4 regions of the Pantoea sp. C1E2 genome follow, and region 3 is predicted to be linked to each of the others. Evidence: predicted binding sites of a transcription regulator. Region 3 holds the regulator's gene; each other region holds the start of a gene.
The links. The regulator Fur, encoded in region 3, represses iron uptake genes when iron is present. The targets are predictions, from matches to a motif close to ATAATAATGAGAACNACTATCAA.

Region 1 (5,487 bases), 690 kb from region 3:
CGCGACAGCACCACTTTATCGAGGTCACCACACTGCGTAGCCGCCACTGCATCGGACACCATTTGGGTAAAGACGTCGTGATCCGGCACAGCCATGCGACGACGTACCTGCGGCAGCTCGCTTGAAGCCGCAGGCAGCGCATTTTGTAGATCGGCACGATGAAAAGTTTGATACGTTTCAGGGATAAACAGGGCCGCAGGCTGACTAACGTCGAAGGGAATCGCACCGACCAGGATCGGATTCTCAATGCCTTGTTGTTTTGCCGCCGCGAAATGTTGACGCAGCTGAAGTTGAAAATCACCCTGTAACGATGCAGCGTCTGCCACAGAGGTGGTTATCGTGGTATAGCAGCCCTGAGTCGCGAGGCTACGCCACGGCGAGGTAAAGAGGAAACCACGGCATAACGCAGAAAAATCCGCTAATAAGGCATTTTCAAACATGGATGATTCCACCATAATTTTCACCTATAAATGATAAGATTATTAAGAATGATTATCATTTTTATTATGGGGCAGTAACCTACGTCGATTGAATAAGAGAGTCAATCCATTCGCGGGATTTCCCGCATGATTAGGCGTAATCGGAAGGTGACGCCAGGCCGTGCAATAAGCTAAAAGGTGGACCAGAACTTATGAATAAATGCGGTTTATTGGGTCTGACAGCCCTGTTGTTTATTTTCCAGACTTTCACAGGGCTCGCACAGGCAGAACAGGGTTGGCCGCGCACGGTACAAGGGGCAAATGGTTCAATTACCTTAAACAAAGCCCCGCAGCGCATTGTCTCGACCAGCGTAACCTTAACCGGATCGCTGCTGGCGATTGATGCACCGGTTGTGGCATCGGGCGCGACAGCACCGAACAGTCGCCTGGCCGACGATCAAGGGTTCTTCCGTCAGTGGGGCGATGTCGCAAAACAGCGTCAGCTTAAACGTCTTTATATTGGCGAGCCGAGTGCAGAAGCGGTGGCGGCAGAAGCGCCGGATTTGATTCTGGTGAGCGCCACGGGGAATGACTCAGCTATCAAACTGGCCAGCCAGCTTTCCGCCATTGCGCCAACGCTGGTGGTCAATTACGACGACAAAAGCTGGCAGGATGTAGTGACGTTGCTCGGCCAGGCAACCGGCCACGAAGCGCAGGCGGCACAGCGTGTGAAAGCTTTTGACGATCGTGAAGCGGCGTTGAAGAAAGCCATCACTCTGCCGCCGCAGCCGGTTTCAGCGATGGTGTGGAACGGTGATGGGCGTGCCGTCAACGTGTGGACCACGGAGTCAGCGCAGGGAAAATTGCTGGAGCAGCTTGGCTTTACGCTCGCCACGCCGCCTGCCAGCGTGCAGCAGGGCCACAGCATGGGACAGCGTAAGGACATTATTCAGCTGTCGGGTGAGAACGTTGCGAGCGGTTTAACCGGTAAAACCTTCCTGCTGTTTGCGGCTGACGATAAAACTACGCAGTCGGTGATCGGCAATCCGTTCCTCGCGCAAAACGCGGCGGTCAAGGATAAGCAGGTGTTCCCGCTTGGCGTTGATTCGTTCCGTCTGGATTACTACAGCGCCAGCAATCTGCTGGCGCGTCTGGAAAAGCTGTTCGTTAAATCATGATGCCTGCTCCGCCAGCTCAGGGGCTGGCGGCGCATAACGACGTAAACGGCCCATCACGCACCACATCACCATGCCCAACAGCGCTGCCGCAAAACCAAACGCGGCGGCGGCCTGTGGCGGCAATAACCACGATCCCATGGCACCAATCATCGCCGCACCAATCGCATCCCCGGTGACATTTTGCGCGGTCCACAAGCCGTTGATGCGGCCTAGCAGATGGTCAGGCGTCAGCAGTTGAATCATCGCGTACTGCACGAGACTGTTAATGGCGCTGAAATAGCCAAATGCCACCAGACACAGCAGCGCCAGCGGCAGGTTGGGCATCAGACTGAATAATCCCAGCGCGATAAAGGCGGCCACCGCACTGCCCAGCACCAGCTGTCCCGGTCGGGCTGCATGCTTAAGTTTACCGCTGGTAAACGCACCTATTGCGGCACCGAGCGGCACAGCTGCGTAAAGCATACCAAGCTGGTTAGCACTCACTGACCAATGTGGTGCGAGAGCGGGATAGAGCACGCGAATCGCGCTGGCTAAAGTGACCAGCGCGCCTATCAGTGCCACCATACCGACAATCGGGCTGGCAAACAGGAACTGCACTCCGGCGGCCAGCGACTTCAGCGGATGTTCACGCGGCTGAGGCGGTGGCGGCAGTTGCGGTAATTTCAGCAGCGTCAGCACGGTAATCAGCGTGCCAAACGCGGTTAGACCGTAGTTCCACACCACGCTACCGTGCGCAATCACCAGTCCTGCGATGGCCGGCGAGAGGATGGAACCAAAGCGCACCGTCAGCATGGTGATCGCCCCAGCCTGCATAATGTTTTCGCGACCGACCAGCGCTGGCGTTGCGGCAAGCAGCGCGGTGACGCCAATCGCGCCAAAGAAGCCATCCCAGAATCCCAGCAGATACACCGCGATGAGCGAGGGATGTGGCAGCGCGGCATTGATTGCCAGCGCAATAAAGCCCAATCCACAGGTCGAGCGGGCAATCAGAATCAGTTTTTTGCGTTCGTAGCGATCGGCTAGCACGCCGCCGGTCAGCAGACCGATAAACATACCGGATGCGGCAAGGGTGACCGCCAATCCCACCAGCAGCGGGGATTGTGTCATCTGCTGAATCTGCACCGGCACCGCCACGGCCAGCATACCGAGCGCGACAATCGAGATGAAACGGGCAATAAATACCGCGCGGAACGCCGCATGGGTTTTCAGCAGGGAGAGATCGATAAAGTGGGAAGATTTGTTCATTTGTTCGCCTTTGTGCACCAATTTTCCTCATCGTCCGCGAGGCGAGTCATGGTAACATAGGCAAACGCGAGTAATAACGATAACCATTATCAAATTGCGTTGCGCATGCGACGACGTTGAACAGTGAAGGTTTAGAACGATGCGCCAGATCCGTGCATTAGCAGGCTCAGGGATTCTGCTCTTGCTCCTCATCGCGCTCAGCTTAATGCTGGGGGCAAAATCGATACCCTTTCCCGATGTTTATCATTCTCTTACCTCAAGCTGTAATAGCGCTGAGTGCGTGATTGTGCGTGATGCACGCCTGCCGCGCACCCTGGCCGGATTGCTTGCCGGTGTGGCCCTTGGGTTAGCGGGCGCGCTGATGCAGAGCCTGACGCGCAATCCGCTGGCCGATCCGGGTATTCTCGGCGTCAATGCGGGGGCCGGGTTTGCGGTGGTCATTGGCATCGCACTGTTTGGTGCGGATTCTCCCCTCGACTGGCTCGGCTTCGCGTTTACCGGTGCACTGCTGGCGTCATTACTGGTGGCGATGACGGGCGCAATTGGCGGCGGGCGAGTCAATCCGGTACGCCTGACGTTAGCCGGCGTGGCGCTGGGCGCGGTGCTGGATGGGCTGACATCCGGCCTGTCGCTGCTCAATCCCGATATCTATGACCATCTGCGTTTCTGGCACAGCGGCTCGCTGGATATCCGCAATTTCACCGTGTTGCGCACGTTGTTCCCTGCCGTGCTGATCGGTAGCGTCGTGGCACTCTATTTGTCGCAGGCGTTGAACAGTTTGAGCATGGGCGGCGATATGGCGACCGCGCTGGGCACGCGGGTGGCGCGCACGCAACTGCTGGGTTTAGTGGCGATTGCATTGCTGTGTGGTGCGGCAACGGCTGCGGTAGGCCCCATCGCTTTTATCGGGCTGATGACGCCGCATTTTGCACGCTGGATGGTCGGCAACGATCACCGCTGGATGCTGCCCGCCACGGCGATCATTACCCCGATTTTGCTGCTGGCGGCGGATATTCTCGGGCGTCTGCTGGTGGCGGGTGAGCTGCGCGTCTCCATCGTCACGGCGATGTTAGGTGCGCCGGTGCTGATTGTGCTGGTGCGCCGTAAACTTGGGCGAGGTGCACTATGACGCGTCGGGTTGGGTTACATACGACGTGGTTGTTGCTCGGCTGCGCGCTGCTGGCGTATCTGGCTATGACGCGAGGCGCATTGCCGATTGGGGCTGAGCAATTCTGGCAGGTGCTGGCCGGGCAAGGTGCCAGCAATGTCAAACTCATCGTTTTAGAATGGCGACTGCCACGCGTGCTGATGGCGCTGCTGATTGGCGCGGCACTGGGCGTCAGCGGCGCGATTTTCCAGTCACTGCTGCGTAACCCGCTCGGCAGCCCGGATATTCTTGGTTTCAACACCGGTGCCTACAGTGGCGTGCTGGTGGCACTGGTGCTGTTCAATCAGGGCATCGCTGCTATGACGGGGGCAGCGTTGGTCGGCGGTATCGGCACCGCAGCGCTGGTGTACCTGTTTGCCTGGCGTAACGGCGTTGAAACTTTCCGCCTGATTATTGTCGGCATCAGTGTGCGCGCCTTGCTGATGGCGCTGAATGCCTGGCTGATTATCAGTGCTTCGCTGGAATCCGCGCTCAGCGCCGGATTGTGGAGTGCCGGATCGCTTAACGGTATCACCTGGGCGAAAACGCCACCGGTGATTGGCGTATTGCTGCTGTCGCTGTTGCTGATGGTGTTGCTGACCCGCCGCATGCGTTTGCTGGAAATGGGCGATGATACCGCCAGTGCGCTCGGCGTGCCGGTGGAGCGCAGTCGGCTGCTGCTGATGCTGATTGGTGTGGTGTTGACGGCGGCGTCCACTGCGCTGGTGGGGCCGATCTCCTTTGTCGCGCTGCTGGCGCCGCAGATTGCACGTCGACTCGGCGGCGGCGAGAAAGGTGCGCTGTTGCTGGCGGCGCTGTGTGGCGCGCTGTTATTGATTGCGGCTGATTTTGCCGCGCAACATCTGTTCCTGCCTTATCAATTACCGGTTGGCGTGATTACCGTCAGCCTCGGTGGACTTTATCTGATTGCGTTACTGGTGCGGGAGGCGCGACGCCAATGATCGATATCCCTTCACGGCTGTATGGCGAAGGCCTGACGCTCGGCTACGACAAGAAAGTGGTGGCAGAAAACCTGTCGGTGGCCATCCCTGAAGGGGAGCTGACGGTGATTATCGGCCCAAACGCCTGCGGTAAATCTACTCTGCTGCGCACCCTGAGCCGTCTTAACACCCCGCTGAAGGGCGAGGTGTATCTGGATGGTGAAGCGATAGCGCGTTACCCGACCAAAGAGGTGGCGCGGCGGCTCGGGCTGCTGCCACAAAGTTCTAACGCGCCAGCGGGCATCAGCGTCACCGAGCTGGTGGCGCGTGGGCGTTATCCGCATCAAGCGCTGTTTGGCCGCTGGCGCAGCGAAGATGAAGAGGCGGTGAGAAGCGCGATGCGGGCAACCGGCGTGGCGGATTTGGCACAGCAACCGGTGGATACCTTATCCGGCGGACAGCGTCAGCGCGTATGGATTGCCATGGTGCTGGCGCAACAAACCCCGCTGTTATTGCTGGATGAGCCGACCACCTGGCTGGATATCACCCATCAGATT
Region 2 (5,487 bases), on a different contig from region 3:
CGCCGAGCCCATGCGGCGCATAAACGGAAAGCCAATCGATAAGCGCGAAGTGTCGCTAATGCGTGCCAGATAGGCCACCAGCAGAGCACTGACGATATCGCCTTCGCTGCAATCCTGGAACGCAGCGTGCTGGCACAATGTTGCCAACTCGGGTAGCGCTACGTAGCAGCTGATTGGGCGTTCGTCGGCACCCGGTACGCTTTCACTGGAGAGCGTTAAGGTTTCGGGCAGTTCAGCCGCATAGGTTTGCCAATGGCTGGCGGAACGGGAAAACGCCGGGGAATCCTGCCATTGCTGATACTCATCGATCACCTCGCTAAACGACGTGAAGGGTGAAGGTGAGGGTTCCTCACCACGGCACAGTTCGGCATAGATAGCTGCCACCCGTTGCGTCAGCGCTTCGAAACTAAAGCCATCAACCAGCAGATGGTGATAACGCTGATACCACCACCAGCTGCCATCACCCACGCACATTAATACATGTCGATACAGCGGCTTATCACCGTCAGCGGCCAGTTCGGCGCGCAGATCGGCCTGCATGAGTTTATGCGCCTGACCGGTGGCGTCCGCGCGCTGGCTGAAGTCATGCCACTCCGGCAGCACCAGTGCCTGCGCATCAAACCACTGCGCGGGATGACCGTTTTCATCAAGGCCAAAGCGTGCCTGCACGGTGTCGGCTTCTGCCATGGTCTGGCGGATGGCGCTGTCCAACGCAGCGCGGTTAATGTCGCCGTGCAGCACGCTGTAGTGCGCCACGGTAAATTGATTGCGCTGCTGCGCAATAGCGTCAGCGATCCAGATGCCGGGCTGAGCCGCCACCAAAGGATACGCAGGTGAATGCGTGATTAACGATGCCAAAGGAATGTTCCCGTCTAAAAAAATCGAAAAAAGAAAAAGTTAAAAACTGAAAATTTAATGTGCGCTGGACGACGTCTGTTGCGTCGCTGGTCGCATGTCCTGCCAGTGTGTTTCGATGTACTCAATCGCTGCGGCACGGGGCAGCGGTCCCGCCACGTTTTGCCAGCCCGCCGGCACCTGAGCAAATGCCGGCCACAGGCTGTACTGCTGACGCGCATTGATCAGCACCAGAAAATCGAGCGCGTCGTTATCAAACGGATTTTGTTGTTCAGACATGGTGGTTACCTTTTGAGGTTGGGTCAGAGAGAAGATCGGCCAGCAGCCAGCGGCAGCCGTCGATCAAGCCGCCGCGCCAGCACAGCGCGTCGTGCCCTCCGGCGTAGCAGCGGAAATACAGTTCGTGTCCGGCGGCTTCCAGCGCGGGACGTATTTGTTGATTCACGAAAAGCATGTCCTGCTCGCGATCGCCGACTTCCTGAAAAATCTTCAGCTTGCCGACGGGCAGGGCGTTGTCCTGCAGACGCTGCAACAACAGACCCGGAGCGTGCTGTTCACGGTTGGCGTAATCGCGGATGTATTGCAGGTGCGGCCACCAGAACGAGCCGGATTGTGTGAGGATGCGGCCAAAACGCTGTGGCCAGTGCAGTCCGGCATAGAGCGCGGCGAGGCCTCCGTAGCTTTGGCCTGCCACTAGCGTGCGGCTGGCATCGTTGCTGAACGCAGCATGCTGGCGAGCCAGCGGCAACAGTTCCTGTTGTACCGCCTGCCAGAAGGTTTCGTTGCAGGGCAGTTCGACCTCGCGATGCTGGCTATCGATCACGTCGATAAACAACCAGCAGGCAGGCGGCAGTTCACCTGCATCGGTGACCTGATCGAGGGCGCTGAAAATCGGTTGTCCGTACACCCAGTTTTGCCCATCCAGGAGAATCGCCAGCGGGCGCTGATCCGGTTGCGCGGTATTTCCAGTGGTGTAAAGCCAGACGTTACGCGTGACGTTGAGCAGATCGCTGTGCCACTGCAAGGTTTGCAGTCCATCCGGCCAGGTTTCCGCTAAACCGGCATCCAGCTGTTGCCAGGCGGATTGATCGGGCGCGTCTGGCATATGCGCATTACTCAGCGCAAAGCGGCGGCTGCTCAGAAACGGGGGTGAAGGATTCAGCATGTCGGGGATCGCCAGCGGCATCAGCGATATCCACCACTTTCGTTGCAGCACCCGGCAGGTTTCGTCACTGCCGCAGAACAGCGGGGGCAGGTGCTCATCCGTCACCGGAATCAGGCTGTAGCTGCCGCGCCAGTCAGACTCGATCTGCGTCGACCAATGCCAGACATCGCTATTGCCCACGCGAACAAGGGATTCGGGAGCCTGGCTGTGATGGTCAGTAACGCCGTTTATATCGACATAAACTTTTTTAGTAGCAGATAGCTCGGAACGGCCTTCGGGATCTCGCCAGAAGAAATGCATACGGGTTTCTCCACCCGGCTGATGTTCAATCACTGGTGTACCCGCCGTTTGCAGCTGTTCCCACCAGCGATGGCTGCCGAAATCGTGCTGATGCAACCACTGGGTAACTGTTCCAGCGGGCAACCAGATTGGCGTCATTTGTTCTGCGTCGCTGAGAAACATTCTGCAACCTCTCTCCACATTTTCTTCAAAGACTTTACATTAATAAACGTAATGCAAATGCTATTGATAACGATTTACATTTGCAATACTATTTTTGCGCCGAATTAATCCCCTATTTTTCAGATGATTATTCTGAGATGGATGTTTAACGGGGATTCAGGGCCGCGTTTTGCAAGAGGAAGTTATATTTCAATCCGTTACAGCTTTCGCCGTTGGGTGGAGGGGAGTGGACGGATTATTTCATCGACAAGGCAGTTTGAAATAGAGATGGCAACTATGTCCGTTAAAGCAAAAAATTTAGCAATACCTGCTGTGGCACTTCCGTTCAGATTCTCCCGTCTTCACCTTTCACTGGCCTCAATTCTGCTGGTGGCACCTGCTACCTTCAGCGTGGCGGCAGAAGAGACCATCACCGTGAATGCGGATACGCGTGAAAGCGTGACGTCTCCGCTGCAAGGCTATGTGGCGAAAGAGAGTGCTGCGGGGACCAAAACCTCAACGCCACTGCGTAAAACTCCGCAATCGATTTCGGTGATTACGCGTCAGCAGATGGACGATCAGGCTGCACCGTCGGTAGCAGATGCTCTGAGCTACACCAGCGGCGTGCTGACCAACTATCGTGGTAACTCAAACCGTAACGATGAGATCATCGCGCGTGGTTTCCGCTATGCACCGAAATTCCTCGATGGATTGAGCTATGGCTTATCCGGCCAGGCTGGCGCGGCGGGGCAGATCGATCCGTGGTTGCTGGAGCGTGTGGAGATGATTCATGGCCCTGCATCGGTGTTGTATGGCCAGGTGAACCCCGGCGGCATCATCGCGATGACCAGCAAGCGCCCAACCGCGCAGAGCATTCATAAAGTTCAGCTCAGCACCGGTAATCAGCATCTGGGCGAAGCGGCGTTTGATTTCGGCGGCAAACTGAATGACGACAACACGCTGTTTTATCGTCTCAACGGCATCGCCAGCACCAGACATGAGTTCGTGAAAGATAACAAGCAGCAGCGCATGGCGATTGCTCCAGCGCTAACCTGGCTGCCAAACGCGGACACCAGTTTCACCCTGCTGACCATGTATCAGAACGAGCCAAAGGCTGGATATCGTAACTTCCTGCCAGCTAACGGCACGCTGTTTAACACCAGCGCGGGCTACATTCCTTACGATTTCAACGTCAGCGACCCGAGCTTTAACGAAGCGAAACGCGAGCAGACCTCGGTTGGCTACATCTTTGAGCACAACTTCAACGACAACATCAGCTTCACGCAGAATATGCGTTACAGCAACATGGATGAGTCGTACAAATATCTGGTCTATACCTTTGATGCCGATAACGATCACTCTATCAACCGTCGTCCGCAGCATGACAAAATCAAGTCCAAAGAACTGGGCATTGATAACCAGGTGAAAGCGACATTCGATACGGGTAACGTTGCGCATACCGTATTGGGTGGGCTGGATTACAAATGGAGCGATGTCGATAACAAACTGTGGCGCGACAGCGGTGACCAATACATCCTCGATTGGGCGAATCCGACCAGCGTGACGATCAATGAGAGCGATCTGGCGTTGAACACCAGTACGCGCAAAAAGCTCGATCAGGTTGGCGTGTATTTGCAGGATCAGCTGGAATGGAATCAATGGAATCTGCTGCTGTCGGGTCGCCAGGACTGGTCAGAAGTGCGCACGCAGGACCGCATTGAGAACACCACCACCCAGCAAAATGACAGCAAGTTCACCGGCCGTGCCGGTCTGTTGTATGCCTTTGATAACGGCCTATCGCCGTATGTCAGCTACAGTACCTCGTTCGAACCGAACCTGAGCACCGGTGCGCCAGGCAGCGATCCATTCGCACCAACCACCGGCGAGCAGACGGAAATCGGTATCAAATATCAGCCAGTGGGTTGGGATGCGGTGTTCACCGTTTCCGCGTTTGATATCACGCAGAAAAACATCACCTCTTACAACAGCGAACTGGGTTACAACGAGCAGATCGGTAAGGTGAAGTCCAAAGGTATTGAGACGGAAGCGCACGCGCAAATCACCCCTGAAATTAAGGTGATGGCGGCTTATACCTTTACCGATGCGGAAACCAAAGAGAGCAACACCGCGGCGCAGGTCGGTAAAACGCCTTCCAGCATTCCGCGTCATGCCGCATCTGCCTGGGGTAGCTACAGCTTCCTCGATGGTGCGCTAAACGGTCTGACGCTCGGCAGCGGTGTACGTTACACCGGCACAGCCTGGGCGGATTCCATTGGTCAGGACAAGGTTCCGCACTACACGCTTTATGACGTGATGGCGAAATATGAGCTGGGCGAAGCGGCTAACTCACTGCGTGGCACCACGCTGCAGTTGAACGTGAACAACGTGGCCGACAAGCACTATGTTGCCTCATGCAGCAACACCAGCGCGTGCTTCTACGGCAGCGGTCGTTCGATTGTGGCCTCTGTCAGCTACAGCTGGTAATCGCGAGAAGGTAGGGCGTCCCTTACGGGCGCCCTGATTTTAGCCATTTGCATTCCGTGCTGCTTTCCCCCAGATGAAACACCTGGAGACAGGTTTTCGGAAAATACTGGAATTCTGTGACTGTCATCACTCCGCGAGGCACGCTAAAATAAACACTTCTCATTCAGAAAAAGGTCTTTCGTCACGATGTTTTCGCGTTTCACTCTAGCCGCTTTGACGGCCGCATTAATGCTAACCGGCTGCGCACGCCATGCCGCTGACAGCAACGCTACCGCGCAAGCTGAAGCGCCTGCCGCTGCCCCCATCGAGAATGACAACATTCCTTCCCAGTTCGATAGCGGTCCGACCGTGATCAACGTATCTCACCAGATCACGCGCACCGATGACGGTTCTTCCGTATACCTTACGGTAGATGGTCAGGATGCCGGTCTGCTGCAGAAAGGTGAGAATAAAGAGATTCGCGTTGCTGAAGGTAAACACCAAATCGGTGGTTACGTGCAGACGCTGTTTGGTTTTGGCAAGGTGACCATCTCATCGGTAGA
Region 3 (5,487 bases):
TAATGCCTGGCCGGCTGGCTCCTGGACAGGTGAATCCATGATACCCTAAGCCAAGGTCACAACCGTAAGAACTTTAGCCATGATTTTGAACGCCCGTCTGCAAACTGAACAATCTACCCCTGAAGCTCCCCCTATTCTGTTAATTCATGGCCTTTTTGGCAGCCTGGATAACCTTGGCGTGTTGGCGCGCGGCGTACGAGATGCTCGCCCCACGTTGCAAGTGGACGTGCGCAACCATGGTTTATCTGAGCGCAGTGAGGTGATGAATTATCATGCTATGGCACAAGATATCGTGGAGACGCTGGATGCACATCAGATAGAACGTGCCGGCGTGATAGGCCACTCGATGGGCGGTAAGATCGCCATGGCACTGAGTGCGGTGGCACCGGAACGTATCGAGAAGATGGTGCTGATTGATATCGCCCCCGTGGATTATCAAACTCGTCGTCACGATGAGATCTTTGCCGGCATTCGTGCGGTCACTGCTGCAGGCGTGGCGCGTCGCAGTGAAGCGGCGGAAGTGATGCGTCAACATGTCGCTGAAGAGGGGGTGATTCAGTTTATTCTCAAGTCTTTCGTGGACGGCGAATGGCGCTTTAATGTGCCGGTGCTGTGGGACCACTACACCACCATTTCTGGCTGGGAAGAGGTTCCGGTCTGGCCACATCCCGCATTGTTTATTCGCGGTGGCGACTCCCCTTACCTCGACAATCAGCACCGCGATGCACTGTTGCGCCAGTTCCCGCAGGCGCATGCGCACGTCATCAGCGGTGCCGGTCATTGGGTGCACGCTGAAAAACCTGATGCAGTATTGCGCGCAGTTCGCCGCTTTTTTAACCTGTAAAAGCAAAAGCTTGCCGTTTACGGTTTAGGGTTGGCGTCACAGAGTGCGCTGAAGTATGATGTCGCGCTAAAAATTTGCCGCGGATGATTTTTTCACCGCGGTCGGGCCGATAATGTATAAATCGCGCAGCGCCTTTCCGCCGTTCGCGCCCACTCAGTTTCACAAATCATGGCAAAAGAACAGACAGACCGTACCACGCTTGATCTTTTTGCAGACGAGCGGCGTCCCGGTCGCCCTAAAACCAGCCTGCTGACACGTGACGAACAGTTGCGTATCAACAAACGTAACCAGCTCAAGCGCGATAAAGTGCGGGGGCTGCGTCGTGTCGAGCTGAAAATGTCCAGCGAGGCGGTTGACGCCTTGAATACGCTGGCCGAGCAACAAAACATCAGCCGCAGCGAATTGATTGAACAAATGCTGCTGGCACAACTCAAACTGTCTTAGCGCGCTGACCGCACGCAGGAACACAAAGTTCAGGCTTTACTCGTTCCGCCCTTTTCAACGGTCTGCTATCATTCGCTAACATGTGCAGTCAATTGACTTACTCTCACAATCAGGCTTTAAGAGGTTACTTAACCCATGGCAATCGTAGGCATTTTCTTCGGCAGCGATACCGGCAACACTGAAAACATTGCAAAAATGATCCAGAAACAACTGGGTAAAGATGTCGCCGAAGTGCATGACATTGCTAAGAGCACCAAAGAAGATCTCGCAGCGTTCGACATCCTGCTGCTGGGCATTCCTACCTGGTATTACGGCGAAGCACAGTGTGACTGGGATGACTTCTTCCCTACTCTGGAAGAGATCGACTTCAACGGCAAACTGGTGGCACTGTTTGGCTGTGGCGACCAGGAAGATTATGCAGAGTACTTCTGTGATGCGATGGGCACGATTCGCGACATCATTGAGCCAAACGGCGCGGTGATTGTCGGACACTGGCCTACCGAGGGCTATCACTTTGAAGCCTCAAAAGGTCTGGCAGACGACAAACACTTCCTCGGCCTGGCGATTGACGAAGATCGTCAACCTGAGCTGACCAATGAACGTGTTGACGCCTGGGTGAAGCAGATTTTTGATGAACTGCAGTTAAAAGAGATCATCGAAGCCTGATGCCTCGCCGCCCCAATGTGAGCGCTGGCTCACATTGGGGCAAAGGAATTTCCTATAAAAATAATAGTCAGGGTTTTTTAACTTTTCCCCGCAAATCTGTAGAATACCCGCAATGGTCATCCGCTTATTCCTCTGATTGTTGACTGAGGCTGAGTGAAATGGAAATCCAAACCACACTGTTACGCGCTAACGTAGCGATATTTATCCTTACGAATTTTGTTGATTTGCGCGACACCCTGGTTTTCATTTCACTGCTTGAGTTCTATAATGAGACGCAAATGAGAATACGCGTGACCTAAACATTCAAGGCCCCTGCGCCGTAAGTGACATGCAAAGTAACAGGACAATATCCGAATGACTGACAACAACTCCGCATTGAAGAAGGCTGGCCTGAAAGTCACTCTGCCAAGATTGAAAATTTTGGAAGTGCTTCAGGGACCTGGCCCCGAGTCCCATCACGTCAGTGCGGAAGATTTGTATAAGCGCCTGATCGATATGGGCGAAGAGATTGGCCTGGCAACGGTATATCGCGTTCTTAACCAATTTGATGACGCGGGTATCGTCACCCGTCATAACTTCGAAGGCGGAAAATCCGTATTCGAACTGACTCAGCAACATCATCATGACCACTTGATCTGCCTGGATTGTGGCAAAGTGATCGAATTTAGCGATGAATCAATCGAAACGCGTCAGCGTGAGATTGCTACTCGCCATGGCATCAAACTCAGCAACCACAGCCTGTACTTGTACGGTCACTGTGCACTGGGAGACTGCCGCGAAGACGATACGCTCCACGATAAGTAATTGAGTGTGCTATGCAATATAAAAAAACCGGTGCTTGTCACCGGTTTTTTTATGCCTGTTATCAAGCGATAAAGGTTTCGTGCAGATAACGCCAGCGGGGAATGGTAGTGCTGCAATCCAGTACAGCCAGAGAAATGCGCGTTTGATTGGTGCCGTTCAACATTTGTAACTCACGATATTGAATCGTCACTTCATCACTCTGTTGCGAAATGATGACATGCTCGCTGGTGGCAATGCGCATTCCTTCCCGCTGACCGTGCAGTTTGCGAAACAGCACTTCTGTCTCATTCAGATCCAGCTGCTTACCCAGCGGGGTGACCATTTTGAAATCCGGGTGAAAGTATGACAAAAGCAGTTCCATGCTGTCATCACTGCCTTCTGCCTGGTTAAAAACACGTTCAATAAGCTGATGTAATACCACCACGCTATGCTTAGCTTCCAGGGCGAGACTTGTCATTTTTTTTCCTTTGATAACCCGCAGAGCTCTGTTGAGAGCGCATAGCCTACCTGAAATACAATTTTTCACACTCGCAAATGGGTTAATTTTGCTAAAGTCAGAATTGTCGCAAAATGAGACAATAAGCACACTTTACCGCCTTCAGCATAATTGATTGCCCAGGGCGGATTACAGGCAATAAAAAAGGGCGATTGCTCGCCCTTTCATGATCATATTGTGCTATCGACGAATGACATTACTCGCCAATTTTCGCGAAGGTATCGCGTAGCCCCACCGTACGGTTAAACACCGGCTTACCGGGCTGCGAATAAACGCTATCGGCACAGAAGTAGCCTTCGCGTTCAAATTGATACGCAGCCGTTACCGCTGCATCTCGCAGACCAGACTCGACGAAGCCCTGTTTGATTTCCAGCGAATTTGGGTTGATGGTGGTCAGGAAATCCTCAGCCGCGGCCGGATTTGGCACGCTGAACAGGCGATCGTAAAGACGGAACTCCGCAGGCAGCGCGTGAATGGCAGAAACCCAATGGATAACCCCTTTCACTTTGCGGCCGTCTGCCGGATCTTTACTCAGCGTGTCCACATCACAGGTGGCGTAGATGCAGGTGATATTACCCTCTTCATCTTTCGCTATGCGCTCCGCGCGAATCACGTAAGCATTACGCAGACGCACTTCTTTACCCAGCACCAGGCGCTTGTACTGCTTGTTGGCTTCTTCACGGAAGTCAGCACGATCAATCCACACTTCGCGGCTGAAAGGTACTTCACGCGTGCCCATCTCCGGTTTATTCGGATGATTAGGCATGGTCAGCGTTTCTTCATGACCGGCTGGCAGGTTTTCGATCACCACTTTCAGCGGATCAAGCACGGCCATCGCACGCGGGGCGTTTTCATTGAGATCGTCACGAATACAGGATTCCAGCGACGCCATCTCAACGATGTTGTCCTGCTTGGTCACGCCGATACGGCGGCAGAACTCACGAATGGAAGCCGCGCTGTAACCACGACGACGCAGACCGGAAACGGTCAGCATGCGCGGATCGTCCCAGCCTTCCACCACTTTCTCGGTGACCAGCTGCGTCAGCTTACGCTTCGACATCACCGCGTATTCCAGATTCAGACGCGAGAATTCGTACTGACGCGGATGCTGAGGAATGGTGATATTATCCAGCACCCAGTCGTACAGACGACGGTTGTCCTGGAACTCCAGCGTACACAGTGAGTGCGTAATGCCTTCGATCGCATCCGAAATGCAATGTGTAAAGTCGTACATCGGGTAGATGCACCACTTGTTACCGGTCTGATGGTGATCGGCAAACTTAATGCGGTACAGCACCGGATCACGCATCACGATGAAGCTGGATGCCATGTCGATTTTGGCACGCAGACAGGCTTTACCTTCTTCAAAACCGCCATCACGCATTTTCTGGAACAGCGCTAAGTTCTCTTCCACGCTGCGATCGCGGTACGGGCTGTTTTTGCCAGGCGCAGTCAGAGTGCCGCGATATTCACGGATCTCTTCCGCCGACAACTCATCAACGTAAGCCAGACCTTTATTGATCAGCTCAACGGCGTAATTAAACAGTTGGTCGAAGTAGTCTGAGGAGTAACGAATGTTGCCGCTCCACTCAAAGCCCAGCCATTGCACGTCACGCTTGATGGATTCAACGAACTCCAGGTCTTCTTTCACCGGGTTAGTGTCGTCAAAACGCAGGTTGCACTGTCCTTGATAATCTTGGGCGATACCAAAGTTCAGGCAGATAGATTTCGCATGGCCAATATGCAGGTAACCATTGGGCTCAGGCGGGAAACGGGTATGCACACTGCTGTGCTTACCGCTCGCCAAGTCTTCGTCGATGATCTGACGAATAAAGTTCGTTGGGCGGGCTTCAGCCTCACTCATCTCAAAATCCTCAAAACAATAGCGGGTGATTTGTACCACGAAGTAACGGAGTATGATCCACAAAGCGCAGGAGGGAAACAACCGTTTGTTGGTCGTTTTAAAACAAAAAAGGCAGGAATTGCTTCCTGCCTTCTGACTAAATCACAAGGACTTAGTTTTTCACTTCATACAGCGGTGTCACACCTGCAACCACCGAACCGCTTGCCAGCAGATTCAGTCCGGCGAAATCATCGCTGTTGCTGACGACCACCGGGCTAATCATTGAGCGCGCGTTGGCGTTGAGGAAGTCCAGATCCATCTCCAGAATCGGTTGACCGGCGGTGACGGTTGCACCCTCTTCCACCAGACGTGTGAAACCTTTACCTTCCA
Region 4 (5,487 bases), 2.4 Mb from region 3:
TAAGGCCGCCAGTGGTTGAACCCACATGGCCTCGCACAAGCTGTAGCTGGCCTGCAGCAGGATTAAGCACACCGCGATCAGTAGCAGGTTACACAGCCGTTGCGCCCATTTTTGCCCTGCTTCGGACAGGCGATCGGTCACCATGGAGACACAAATATGTGTGCCGGCCCGCAGCCCGACGGGCGCACCAATAAAGGTAAAGATGATCATGCAAACAATGGCGACCGGTTCTGGCCATGACAGGGCGCCGTTCAGCACATAGCGCGCAAAAATACCGATCGGTATCACCGTGACCATAATCAACAGCGCTACCGCGGCAATGCCCATGCACAACAGATAGAGCCCATCCATCAAACGGGAATATGCATTCATGCTTCGTTACCTGAGCAAGGCGCCACGCGATCGCGCGGCGCTGAGGGGGTTATTTCACATCAGCAATCTGTTTCATCAGATCCTGATAATTGCCACCAAACTGGTCGCGCACCGGCTGTGTGGCTTTCATAAAGTAATCGCGGTTGGTGTCCTGGAATGTCACGCCGCCGGCTTTCATCTTCTCTACCGACTGTGCGGTGTAAGTGGCCCACAGCTGGCGCTCTTCGTCCTGCGCTTCTTTGCCGAGTTTCTTCAGCAGCGCCTGATCTTCAGCAGAGAGCCGCCCCCATGAGGCTTTGGAGAATAGGATCATCTCCGGCTGAATAAAGTGGCCGCTCAGGGTGTAATACTTCGCCACGGGCAGGTAGTTGTGGGCGACAAAGGTCGGTGGATTATTCTCCGTACCATCGACCACGCCGGTTTGCATGGCGCTAAACACTTCGCTGACGCCCATCGCTACAGGATTGGCACCCATCGCTTTCAGGGTGGCGAGCGAGATGGCACTGTTTTGCACGCGAATTTTCATTCCCTGCAAATCTTCGGGTTTGGTGATGGGTTTTTTGGTGATCATGCTGCGTGTGCCCGCGTCGGTCCAGCCGAGGAACACCATGCGCGTGCGGGGATCGTTATCAAATTTCTCAACAATCTGTTTGCCGACATCGCCATCCAGCACTTTGTGCATGTGGTCTTCATCACGGAAAACATAGGGCAGGGTTAAGACGCTGGTTTCAGGGGCGATGGTGGTAACCGGGGCTAGCGAGACGCGAATCATATCAATCGCGCCAAGCTGAACCTGTTGCAACGTTTGATCCTCATCGCCCAGCACGCCCCCGGCATACACCTTCAGCTCAAGTCGTCCTTGTGTCGCCTCTTTCAACTTATCGCCCATATGTTGCAGAGCAACCACGGTGGGATAACCGGCGGGCTGAACTTCCGCGACTTTTAACACTTTGGCATGAGCGCTACTCGCCAGCAGCATAACCAGAGAAGAGATTGCAATCGTGAGTCGTTTTTTAGGTGTCATTATTATTGCTCCAGCTTGATGATCATCAGAGGTGTAAGGCACACCACAATCGGGAAGGGCTGGCTCAGAATAGTGAAATTGCGCTGGCGAAAAAGTGGTCAAATGTTGATTGAATGAAATGCGTCACATTTTGAAACGATGTTTTAATAAATTTTCAATTAAGGTCACATTTGTAAAACATCAGCTGCCGTATCCATAAAACCCCCAAAGATTGTTGGAAATTGAGGCATTAATCGTTTGTAAATAGTAATGAGAACTACTATCACTTCGGTCAATTTTTTTGCTATGATCCGCGCTTCAATCGTGAACTGTGCAACAGAAGTTGGAGACGCAGCGTGGTAGCCAGTGATTTGATGCAAACGGACCTTTCCGTTTGGGGCATGTATCAGCATGCCGATATCGTGGTAAAAGTCGTGATGATTGGCCTGTTATTGGCCTCCGTTGTCACCTGGGCGATTTTCTTCGGCAAGTTTGCTGAGCTGAGCGGGGCGAAACGTCGCCTGAAACGCGAGCAGCAAGCGCTGGGCGAAGCGCGTTCGCTTAACGATGCTTACCGCGCCGCCGAAAGCTTTAAAAGCAATAGCCACAGTGCGGTGTTGCTGAACGATGCGCAGAACGAGCTGGAACTCTCAGCGGGTGCCGAAGACCTTGATGGTATTAAGGAACGTACCAGCTTCCGCCTTGATCGTCGTGTTGCGGCATTCAGCCGTCATGCCGGTCGCGGGAATGGCTTCCTCGCTACCATCGGTTCTGTTGCTCCCTTCATCGGTCTGTTTGGAACCGTGTGGGGCATCATGAACAGCTTTATCGGTATCGCTAAAACGCAGACCACCAACCTCGCGGTAGTTGCGCCGGGCATCGCAGAAGCGTTGCTGGCGACCGCGATTGGTCTGGTTGCCGCTATCCCTGCTGTTGTTATCTACAACGTCTTCGCACGCATGATTGCCAGCTACAAAGCCTCTTTGGGTGATGTTGCGGCGCAGGTGATGCTGCTGCAGAGTCGCGATCTGGATCTCGGCAATGTGGACACCGCGAAAGAAGCGACCCGTCCGGCGGCGGCACAGAAACTGCGCGTAGGATAAGTATTATGGCGATGCGTTTAAACGATGACTCGGTAGGCGATGGCGAAATGCATGAAATCAACGTGACGCCGTTTATCGACGTCATGTTGGTTCTGCTGATCATCTTTATGGTCGCCGCGCCATTAGCCACGGTGGATGTGCGCGTTAACCTGCCTGCGTCTTCCAGCGCACCGCAGCCGCGTCCGGAAAAACCGGTTTATCTGTCTATCAAAGAAGATAAGCAGATCTACATCGGCAACGATGCGGTCACCAAAGAGACGCTGGTGAATGCGCTGACGGCGCAGACCGAAGGCAAGAAAGACACTACCATCTTCTTCCAGGCGGATAAGTCTGTGGATTATGAGACCCTGATGAGCGTGATGGATCAGTTACGTGAAGCGGGTTATCTGAAGATTGGTTTGATGGGCATGGAATCGGTGAAGAAGTAATTCACCCGTTTGATTGCTTACAAGGGCCGCTATCACTAGCGGCCCTTTTTTATTTGCCCGCGCTGCCGATGTTAATTTTTTGTTACTTTTGGTCTTATTTTTGTAAACTGCAATGGTGAAGCTGATCACATCTATTCCTGGCGCAACCCGCTACAACGGAAGAAAAACCCAGGAAGGACAATATGAGCGCGAGTCAGTCTTTACAAAAGCCATCGCAAGGCGGTGCCAAAACCATCTTTAGCGTTACCAGCGGTAACTTTCTTGAGATGTACGATTTCATGGTGTTTGGCTATTACGCCACGGCGATTGCCAAAACCTTTTTCCCCGGAGATGACCCCTTTGCTTCCCTGATGCTCACGCTGATGACCTTTGGCGCGGGCTTCCTGATGCGTCCACTCGGCGCGATTATTCTCGGTGCCTACATCGACCATCACGGTCGCCGTAAGGGGCTGTTGCTCACGCTGGGATTAATGGCCGTGGGTACGCTCACCATCGCACTGGTTCCTGGCTACGCCACATTGGGTGCTGCCGCGCCGATTCTGATCCTGCTCGGTCGTTTGCTACAGGGCTTCTCAGCAGGCGTGGAGCTTGGCGGTGTGTCGGTGTATCTGTCAGAAGTGGCACCAAAAGGACGCAAAGGTTTTTACGTCAGCTGGCAGTCCGGTAGCCAGCAGGTTGCAGTGATCTTCGCGGCGCTGCTCGGCCTCGGTCTCAACCATCTGCTGGCGAAGGATGCGGTTACCGAGTGGGGCTGGCGTATTCCGTTCGTTGTCGGTTGTATGATTGTGCCGTTCCTGTTCTGGATTCGCCGCATGCTGGAAGAAACCGAAGCGTTCAGCAAGCGCAAGCAGCATCCTTCCATGGGACAGATTATGCGCTCGGTTGGTGAAAACTGGGCATTGGTGCTGGCGGGGATGCTAATGGTGGTGACCACCACGGTGATGTTCTACATGATCACCGCCTTCACACCGACTTTTGGCAAAACCGTGCTGATGATGAGCGACGAACAGAGCTTTATGGTAACGCTGTTCGTCGGCATCTCTAACCTGATTTGGTTGCCGGTGATGGGTTCACTGTCAGACCGGATTGGACGCCGTCCGCTGCTGATCACCTTTACTATTCTGATGATTCTGACCACCTGGCCAGTGTTGCACTGGCTGGTGGGATCGCCGACCTTTGCGCATCTGGTGGAAGCGGAGCTGTGGTTATCGTTCCTGTATGCCAGCTATAACGGGGCGATGGTGGTTTACCTGGCGGAAATTATGCCGGCTGAAGTGCGCGCCACCGGTTTCTCACTGGCGTACAGTCTGGCGACCGCGCTGTTTGGTGGTTTTACGCCAGCGATTTCAAGCTACCTGATCCATGCCACCGGTGATAAAGCGATGCCCGGCGTGTGGTTGTCATTTGCGGCAGTGTGCGGATTGATCGGTACGCTGTTGATCGGCCGCATGGTGAAACAGTATCAGTCGCGCCATGGCGGCACGCCGGTGGGAGTATCGTTGTAACGCCCTGGCTGGCAGCGGGTCTCATACCAGCCCGTTAAGAAGCGATTCGAATATAGCTGCCCCTTCTCTGTAGGGGCAGCTTTTTATTTATATATGGGGTGGTGAAACTCAGTCATCGAGCCTTTTAACAAATTACATCGTCGCCACTGCCCTGCCTAAAACGACAGATCCACCACCACGCTGTCCGTGTAACTCCCCGCCGCTGGCGTATTCTGCGAAGTCAGAATCTGCGCCGTATAGGTGAAGTTGCGCGTCAGGGTATCTGCGTTGAGTGACGTCGAGGTGGTGCTGCTCCAGCGATCGGTGCCGGTCGGCCCCCAGCGTGATGTGGTAGTGGTGCCTTTGTAGATGTCATACGCCAGCCGGTTGGTACCGCTGGCCATCTGGCGCGTGGTGCCGCTGTAGTAGCTTCCGTTACTCAACCCCACGGTGTAGGTGCTGCCTTTTGAACACACCACGTTGATGGTCTGCTGCACTGTGGAGAAACTCCCCACCAGAGGTGCGCTGCCAAAACTCACGTTCGGGGCGGTGATGGTGGTGCAGTCATTGGTTAAAACTAATGTCACAGTGAATGTTTTAGCCACGTTGAGCTGTGTTTGTGTGGTGCCCAGACAAAGACCCAGCGCACTGGTTCCCACACATATTTTATAACTGACCAGAAGCGTAATCAGGGTTGTGTAAGTGCCTGCTGCGACAGTTTGCCCCGTGGTGGTGGTGAAATAGAGGGGGAGGGAAAAATTAAGGCTACTGCCTAATCCCAGCAATGCTGCACTCCAGGTATAAGTTGATCCCGTTAATAATTCGGTAGCGCAACTCGCATCAATGCACATACGAATAGGTATGTTATCGGTGGTGGTTACGCCAGTGGGTTTAAGCGTCGCCCGAGTGCCATTGAGATTGCTAGCAGTGCTGAAGGTATAGCTAACGTAATCGCCACTCGCGAGAGAAAGGCCCCCGGTCCCCCCACAGTTTACATTGGTGATAGAGGAGGTGGTGCTGGGCGTGGTGTTGGTGTAGAAGGTGGTCACCGACGAGCCGAAACTCGCGTTCGGTGTAGTGAGGCCGCAATCAGCAAA

Region 1: the regulator Fur is predicted to act here: its motif matches at 2,913-2,935, upstream of fepD (Fe(3+)-siderophore ABC transporter permease).
Region 2: the regulator Fur is predicted to act here: its motif matches at 2,540-2,562, upstream of fes (enterochelin esterase).
Region 4: the regulator Fur is predicted to act here: its motif matches at 1,640-1,662, upstream of exbB (tol-pal system-associated acyl-CoA thioesterase).

What each region holds. Positions count from the first base shown of each region.
Region 1 covers NZ_JBSZHT010000002.1:807,381-812,867, forward strand. Annotated here, with positions in the region: gene ACXI0A_RS03930 (isochorismate synthase) at 1-455, opposite strand, end outside; gene fepB (Fe2+-enterobactin ABC transporter substrate-binding protein) at 632-1,597, shown strand; gene entS (enterobactin transporter EntS) at 1,592-2,842, opposite strand; gene fepD (Fe(3+)-siderophore ABC transporter permease) at 2,982-3,971, shown strand; gene fepG (iron-enterobactin ABC transporter permease) at 3,968-4,951, shown strand; gene ACXI0A_RS03955 (ATP-binding cassette domain-containing protein) at 4,948-5,487, shown strand, end outside.
Region 2 covers NZ_JBSZHT010000004.1:409,483-414,969, reverse strand. Annotated here, with positions in the region: gene ACXI0A_RS23475 (amino acid adenylation domain-containing protein) at 1-858, opposite strand, end outside; gene ACXI0A_RS23470 (MbtH family protein) at 913-1,134, opposite strand; gene fes (enterochelin esterase) at 1,127-2,482, opposite strand; gene ACXI0A_RS23460 (TonB-dependent siderophore receptor) at 2,759-4,945, shown strand; gene ACXI0A_RS23455 (hypothetical protein) at 5,132-5,487, shown strand, end outside.
Region 3 covers NZ_JBSZHT010000002.1:1,499,836-1,505,322, reverse strand. Annotated here, with positions in the region: gene ybfF (esterase) at 80-844, shown strand; gene ybfE (LexA regulated protein) at 1,013-1,288, shown strand; gene fldA (flavodoxin FldA) at 1,424-1,954, shown strand; gene fur (ferric iron uptake transcriptional regulator) at 2,309-2,758, shown strand; gene ACXI0A_RS07295 (hypothetical protein) at 2,820-3,215, opposite strand; gene glnS (glutamine--tRNA ligase) at 3,451-5,118, opposite strand; gene nagE (N-acetylglucosamine-specific PTS transporter subunit IIBC) at 5,270-5,487, opposite strand, start outside.
Region 4 covers NZ_JBSZHT010000002.1:3,904,095-3,909,581, reverse strand. Annotated here, with positions in the region: gene ACXI0A_RS18530 (TRAP transporter small permease subunit) at 1-372, opposite strand, end outside; gene ACXI0A_RS18525 (TRAP transporter substrate-binding protein DctP) at 422-1,396, opposite strand; gene exbB (tol-pal system-associated acyl-CoA thioesterase) at 1,750-2,478, shown strand; gene exbD (TonB system transport protein ExbD) at 2,484-2,906, shown strand; gene tcuC (tricarballylate/proton symporter TcuC) at 3,089-4,411, shown strand; gene ACXI0A_RS18505 (spore coat protein U domain-containing protein) at 4,567-5,487, opposite strand, start outside.